2 regions of the Mesorhizobium sp. IMUNJ 23232 genome follow, and region 2 is predicted to be linked to the other one. Evidence: predicted binding sites of a transcription regulator. Region 2 holds the regulator's gene; the other holds the start of a gene.
The links. The regulator PhoB, encoded in region 2, activates phosphate uptake and scavenging genes when phosphate is short. The targets are predictions, from matches to a motif close to TGTCATNNANCTGTCAT.
Positions count from the first base shown of each region.

Region 1: ugpB (sn-glycerol-3-phosphate ABC transporter substrate-binding protein UgpB) is a predicted target of PhoB. The motif match lies at 1,955-1,971, and genes of this name have one in related genera.

Region 1 covers NZ_JBIRCY010000002.1:92,353-95,756, reverse strand. Annotated here, with positions in the region: gene ugpA (sn-glycerol-3-phosphate ABC transporter permease UgpA) at 1-388, opposite strand, end outside; gene ugpB (sn-glycerol-3-phosphate ABC transporter substrate-binding protein UgpB) at 600-1,892, opposite strand; gene modA (molybdate ABC transporter substrate-binding protein) at 2,237-3,040, shown strand; gene modB (molybdate ABC transporter permease subunit) at 3,058-3,404, shown strand, end outside.
Region 2 covers NZ_JBIRCY010000001.1:77,290-80,693, forward strand. Annotated here, with positions in the region: gene pstB (phosphate ABC transporter ATP-binding protein PstB) at 1-74, shown strand, start outside; gene phoU (phosphate signaling complex protein PhoU) at 96-803, shown strand; gene phoB (phosphate regulon transcriptional regulator PhoB) at 820-1,509, shown strand; gene ACH196_RS00425 (hypothetical protein) at 1,656-1,874, shown strand; gene ACH196_RS00430 (hypothetical protein) at 1,967-2,572, shown strand; gene ACH196_RS00435 (MFS transporter) at 2,721-3,404, shown strand, end outside.

The DNA of each region.
Region 1 (3,404 bases), on a different contig from region 2:
TGAACAGGAACAGCCAGAGCATGCCGGCAATCGCCGGTGCGACCGCATAGGGCCAGATCATCAGCGTGCGGTAGAAACCCCGGCCCTTGATCACCTTGTCGACCATGACCGCCAGCAGCAGCGCCACCGACATGGCGACGAAGGCCGTCGACACCGAGAAGATGACGGTCACCTTCAGCGAGTTCAGGTAATTGGGATCGGCGAGGACCTTTTCGAAATTGGCGAACCAGACGAATTTCGATTTGAGCCCGAACGGGTCTTCCCGAAGCATCGACTGCTGCAGCGCCTGGCCGGCCGGCCAGTAGAAGAACACCAGCGTGATGGCGAGCTGCGGGGCCAGCAGGAGATAGGGCAGGAGTTTGTTGGGGAACGTGATGCGCGGGGTCATGGCACAGCTCCCACCCTCCCCCTTGCGGGTAGGGTCGATCCGCATAGCGGATCGGGGTTGGGGTAACGATCGATCACAGGGCGAAATGTGACAGGGAAAACTGGAGTGAGGGCTGAAAACATGATCAACCCCCACCCCGTCTCAATCGATCCGCTCACGCGGAACGATCTCGCCGACCCTCCCCGCAAGGGGGAGGGTAAAAGCGCGCTCATCAATTCCCCAGCGCTTCCTTGATCGCCGCGTTGCCGCGCGACACGGCGTTGTCGAGCGCCTGCTGGGCGGTCTGCTCGCCGGCCAGCATCTTCTCATACTCCTCGTTCATGATGTCGCGCACCTGCGGCAGGTTCGGCAGGCGGACGCCCTTGGAATTCTCGGTCGGCGCCTTGCCCATCATCTGCTTGATCGGGATTTCGCGCGCCGGGTTCTTTTCGTAGAAACCGTCGGCCTTGGACTTTTCGTAGGCCGCCATCGTTACCGGGAGATAGCCCGACACTTGGTGCAGGCGGGCCTGAATCTCGGTCTTGGACAGGAAGTTGAAGAAGGCCGCGACGCCCTTGTATTCCTCGTCCGACTTGCCGGCGAACACCCAGAGCGAAGCGCCGCCCGGAATGGTGTTCTGCGATTCGGTGTCGTAGGGCAGCATGCCGGTGCCGAAATTCATGCCGGACTTCACGACGTCGCCAAGACCGCCCGACGATTCGGTGAAGATGCCGCATTCGCCGGCCAGGAAGATCTGCTTGGCCTCGGAGGTGCGGCCGCCATATTTGAAGGTCCCGTCCTTGGCGAGATCGGCCAGCGCCTGGAAGTGTTTCACGAAGGGCTCGGCATTGATCTTCAATTCGACATTCGGGCCTGCAATGCCGTTTTCCTGCGTGCCCCACTGGTAATTGTTCCAAGCGGCAAAGTTTTCCGTGTGGATCCAGGTCAGCCAGGTCGAGGTGAAGCCGCAGGGCGCGGCGCCGCTCGCCTTGATCTTCTTGGCGGCGTCCCAGACCTCATTCCAGGTCTTCGGCGGGTTGTCGACGTCAAGGCCGGCCTTCTGGAAGATGTCCTTGTTGTAATAGAGGATCGGCGAGGACGAGTTGTAGGGGAAGGACAGCATGGTGCCGTCGGGCTTCGAATAATAGGAGACGATGCCCGGCAGGTACTGGCTCTTGTCGAACGGCGTGCCGCCCATCGACAGGATCTCGGCGACTGGCTTGATGGCGCCTTCGGCGGCCATCATCGTGCCGGTGCCGGCGTCGAACACCTGCATGATCGCCGGCGGCTGCTTGGCGCGGAAGGCGGCGATGCCGGCGTTCAGCGTCTCGGGATAGGTGCCCTTGAAAACCGGCGTGATCTTGTAGTCGCTTTGGCTCTCGTTGAATTCCTTGGAAAGCGTTTCCACGACCTCGTTGTTGGCGCCAGTCATGGCATGCCACCAGGAGATTTCGGTGACGGCCCAGGAGGCGGTAGTGGAGAGAAGGGTCGCAGCCAATGCGGCCGCCATGCCATAAAGTTTCATCGTTCGCTCCCGTTCTTCGTTGGCGAAGGGTTGAGGTTCGCGAACGGGAGTATCGACTGATTGTGACAGCCGGACAACGATTTTTTCTCGCGAGAGTTTGCCGACTAACTATACCGGCGAGTTGGCCCGATACAGGGCTGCATTCCCTGCCGGTCTCTGCGGATAGCGTTATATTTTCTTGACGCGCTTGCCGGACGCGCGGGCCAGGTCGGCGGCGATCAAATCGTCGCGTCTCATATTCTCTTGGGTTGCGCTCACGGCATGAGTTATGTTTGATTGTATATATCGGTTGTCGTGTCCGACAACCGCATGTCGTCAGTACGCCGGGAACAGGAGAGGTTGTCATGGCCGGACTCAAGGCTGGAGAGATGCGGCTTCTGACGGCCGCCGGGGTTGCGGCGCTCATGCTGGCGGCGGCGCCCGCCGCCTTCGCGGCGGAAAGCCTGACGGTGTTCGCGGCGGCCAGCCTCAAGAACGCGCTCGACAATGTGAATACCGCCTGCGAGGCCGATGTCGGCGAGAAGGCGACCATCTCCTATGCCGCCAGTTCGGCGCTTGCCAAGCAGATCGAGGAGGGCGCGCCGGCCGACGTGTTCATCTCGGCCGACCTCGCCTGGATGAAATACCTGTCCGAGAAGAAGCTGACTAGGACGGACACCGAAGTCCAGTTGCTTGGCAACCGCATCGTGCTCGTCGCGCCGGCCGATTCGACCGCCAGCACCGAGATCGCGCCGAACTTCGACTTGGCGAAACTGGTCGGCGACGGAAAACTCGCCATGGCCAATGTCGATTCGGTGCCGGCCGGCAAATACGGCAAGGCCGCGCTGGAGAAGCTGGGCGTCTGGGCCTCGGTCGAGGGCAAGGTGGCGCAGGCGGAGAATGCGCGCGCCGCATTGGCGCTGGTCTCCACCGGCGAGGCGCCGGTCGGCATCGTCTACCAGACCGACGCGGCCGCCGACAAAAAAGTCAAGATCGTCGGCACCTTCCCGGAGGATTCGCATCCGCCGATCATCTATCCGGTGGCGCAGACCGCCGAATCCAAGGATGCCGAGACGCCGGCCTTCCTGAAGTGCCTGCAATCGGCCAAGGCCAAGGCGCTTTTCGAGGAACAGGGTTTTGCCGTATTGGTGCCGCCGGCCTCGAACTGATTTCGACGGGATATTGAATGGAGTGGCTGCATCTCAGCCCGGATGAGTGGAATGCGGTCCGGCTCTCCATCAAGGTTTCGACCTGGGCGACGGTGGTCGCGCTGCCGTTCGGCATCGCCATCGCCTACGCGCTGGCGCGGCGCGAGTTCTGGGGCAAGTCGATCCTCAACGGTATCGTTCACCTGCCGCTGATTCTGCCGCCGGTGGTCACCGGTTATCTTCTCCTCCTCACCTTCGGCCGGCGTGGTCCGGTGGGCGCTTTCCTCGCCGAGCATTTCGGCATCGTCTTTTCCTTCCGCTGGACCGGTGCTGCGCTTGCCTGCGGTGTCATGGCCTTTCCCTTGATGGTGCGGGCGATCAGGCT
Region 2 (3,404 bases):
GGGCGACGGACAAGATGTTCACCAACCCCGACGACAAGCGCACGCAGGACTATATTACCGGCCGCTTCGGCTGATCCGGCTCAAGGAACACGAGAATGCGCGAACATACCGTTGCCTCGTTCGACGAGGATCTGGAACAGATCGACCAGTTGATCCGCGACATGGCCGATCTGTCGAGCTCGATGGTCGGCGATTCGATCCGGGCGCTGCTGCACACCGACACGGCAGCGGCGCAGCGGATCATTTCCGAAGACACCGTCATGGACGCCAAGCAGCGCGAGCTGGATGACCGGGCTATCACCTTGATCGCCAAGCGCCAGCCGATGGCGCAGGATTTGCGCGCCGTGTTGGGCGCCATCCGCATGGCCGGCGACCTCGAGCGCATCGGCGATCTCGCCAAGAATGTAGCCAAGCGCGTTGGCGCGATCGGCGAGGGCGCCACGCCGCGCGGTCTGTCGCACGGCATCGACGACATGGCGACGCTGGTGCTCGCCCAGATCAGCGGTGTGATTGCCGCCTATACCGGACGCAAGCCGGACGAACTCGACAGGCTGCGCGCCGAAGACGAGAAGATCGACCTCAAATACACTTCGGTGTTCCGCGAATTGCTGACCTACATGATGGAAGACCCGCGCAACATCACCACCTGCACGCATCTGCTGTTCTGCGCCAAGAATCTGGAGCGCATCGGCGACCACGTGACCAACATTGCGGAAAACGCCTATTATGTGCTGACCGGCTCGCAGCTTCCGGCGAACCGCCCGAAACTCGACGAGACGGCGACGACCGTCCTCGCCGAATAATTTCAAGCGAGGTGCGATGATCGCTCCGAAGGTCATGGTGGTCGAGGACGAAGAACCGCTCGGCGTCCTCCTCCGCTACAATCTGGAATCGGAAGGTTATCAGGTCGAGGTCGTCATGCGCGGCGACGAGGCTGAGATACGGCTCCAGGAAAACGTGCCGGACCTGCTGGTGCTCGACTGGATGCTGCCGGCCGTCTCCGGCATCGAGCTCTGTCGGCGGCTCAGGATGCGGCCGGAGACCGAGCGGCTGCCTATCATCATGCTGACGGCGCGCGGCGAGGAGAGCGACCGGGTGCGCGGGCTGGCCACCGGCGCCGACGACTATCTGGTAAAACCGTTCTCGACGCCGGAATTCGTGGCGCGGGTGAAAGCGCTGCTGCGGCGCGCCAAGCCGGAGGTGCTGTCCTCGGTGCTGAAGGTCGGCGACATCGTGCTCGACCGCGAATCGCACCGGGTCTACCGCAAGAAGAGCGAGATCAGGCTTGGGCCGACCGAGTTCCGGCTGCTGGAATTCATGATGCGGCATCCCGGCCGGGTATTCTCGCGCGGGCAACTGCTCGACAATGTCTGGGGCGAGACGATCTACATCGACGAGCGCACCGTCGACGTGCATGTCGGACGGCTGCGCAAGGCGGTGAACACCGGCCGCCTGCCTGACGTCATCCGCACCGTGCGCGGCGCCGGCTACTCCATAAGCGAAGAATGATTGCCCATCCCGTCGCGGTTTCGCGGCGGGCGTCATTCTCGCGCAATCTTCTTCCCCGACAGTGCGCGGCGCGCTCCCGGCCGGCATTAGCGTTTTGTTATCCTTAATTCGATACTTTGGCAGGCATGAAGCCTGCGGGAAACCATATGCAAATCCTGTCCAAGAATCGGAACATCGCCGAGATGGACGCCCTCATGGATGCCCAGGACGACCGCAAGACAAAACTCGTCGACCGGCGCGCCATCCAGGAATCGGTTTCGTATCTAAGAAGTCACGGCTTCGACGCCGAAGAGGTCCAGCGCTGCCTGGTGCGGTATTTCTACGTCGACCTCGACCTGCTCAACGAAGCGCTGACGGAACACTAACCGCCTCGGCGGTCTCAGCGAGATCAATGTGGCCGGCTCTGGCCAGGTGTCTTGGCGCTGACATCGACGCCGATATGCGGCGGCGGAGCGCGATGGACCTTCCGGCGTCGTGTAGCCCTTGCGACAGCCTTGTCTTCGCTGCTGTTTTCCTCGACCAGCCGGCGGCCAATTCGATAGGCCACATATCCGGCCAGCGCGGCGGCGGCCAAACCGAAGCGGGTCATTTCATTGTCCTCCGTCTTTTTGGCTTTCCTGAAGATGCATCTGCCGGAACGGGTTCGGCTTCAGCGTCGGGCGCCATGTATTTTGCGGCGAGCCGTGTCGCCACCACCGCCAGACCGAGCCGGACAAGCCATTTGATCATCGAAAAATCTCCATTCGCTCCAGCGGAAACTCGCATGTGCGAGAAGAAGTTCCGGGATGATCGTCCGGCGCTTGGGACTCCCTTCTTGACCTGGCAAAGATTGCCGTGCGACTTTTCTGCCACCCGCGCGTTGAACCAGCCAACGGAGGAAGACCCGATGGCGAAGACAGCGAAGCAAGAAGGCCAGTTGGCGGCAGGCCAGGAACTCGAGGTTAAGCATCTGGCGGAAACGACCGACCTCTCGCCACGCCAGGCGCGCGAACTTCTGAAGCGCCACGGCAACGATTGGGAAAAGATCCGCAAGGAAGCGGAAACGTTCAAGGCCGAGGGGTAAGACATGGCGGGCTTCGAAGGACGCACCGCCGATCCGCCAATCTCGGAGGGAGCCCGCCTTCTTCTTGGTCCAGCCGCGAATTAGGGGCGATAACGGCCGCGAACCGCGCTAAGGACAGCGCGGTTCCTTCACTCGCATACCGAGCCCGATGTCTTCTCAAACCGCGACAGCCGCAAGCCAGCGCTATGCTGCCTTCCGGCACCGCCCGTTCCTCGCCTTCTGGTCGGCACGTTTCCTGGCGACGTTCTCGACCCAGATCGTTTCCGTGGCTGTAAGCTGGCAGGTCTACGACCTGACGAGAGATCCTTATGATCTCGGGCTTGTCGGCATCGTTCAGTTCATCCCATCGCTGCTGCTCGTGCTTGTCACCGGCGCTATTGCTGACCGGTTCGGGCGCCGTTTTGTCATGGGACTGGCGGCAATGCTTGAGGCGGCATGCGCGCTGGCGCTGCTTTTGCTTACGCTCCGTGGATTGAACAGCGTCATGCCTGTTTTCGCGGTGCTAGCCATGTTCGGCGTTGCGCGCGCCTTCTTCGGCCCGGCCGCCGCTTCGCTGGTCGCCAATCTGGTACCGCCCGAGGATTTCGCCAATGCCGTCGCATGGAATTCGTCCGCCTGGCAGACTGCGACGATCGTCGGGCCGGTTGCCGGCGGCCTGCTCTACGGCATTTCGGCCGAGGTAGCCTACGGTTTGGCCACGCTGCTGATGGTGGCCAGCGCGATATTGATTTTCGTCATTCCCAAGCCGGCCCGGCAGGCCGGTGCGGAACGCCCGTCGCTGGATACTCTGTTCGCCGGGTTCCGCTACATCTGGAGCGAAAAGGTCGTGCTG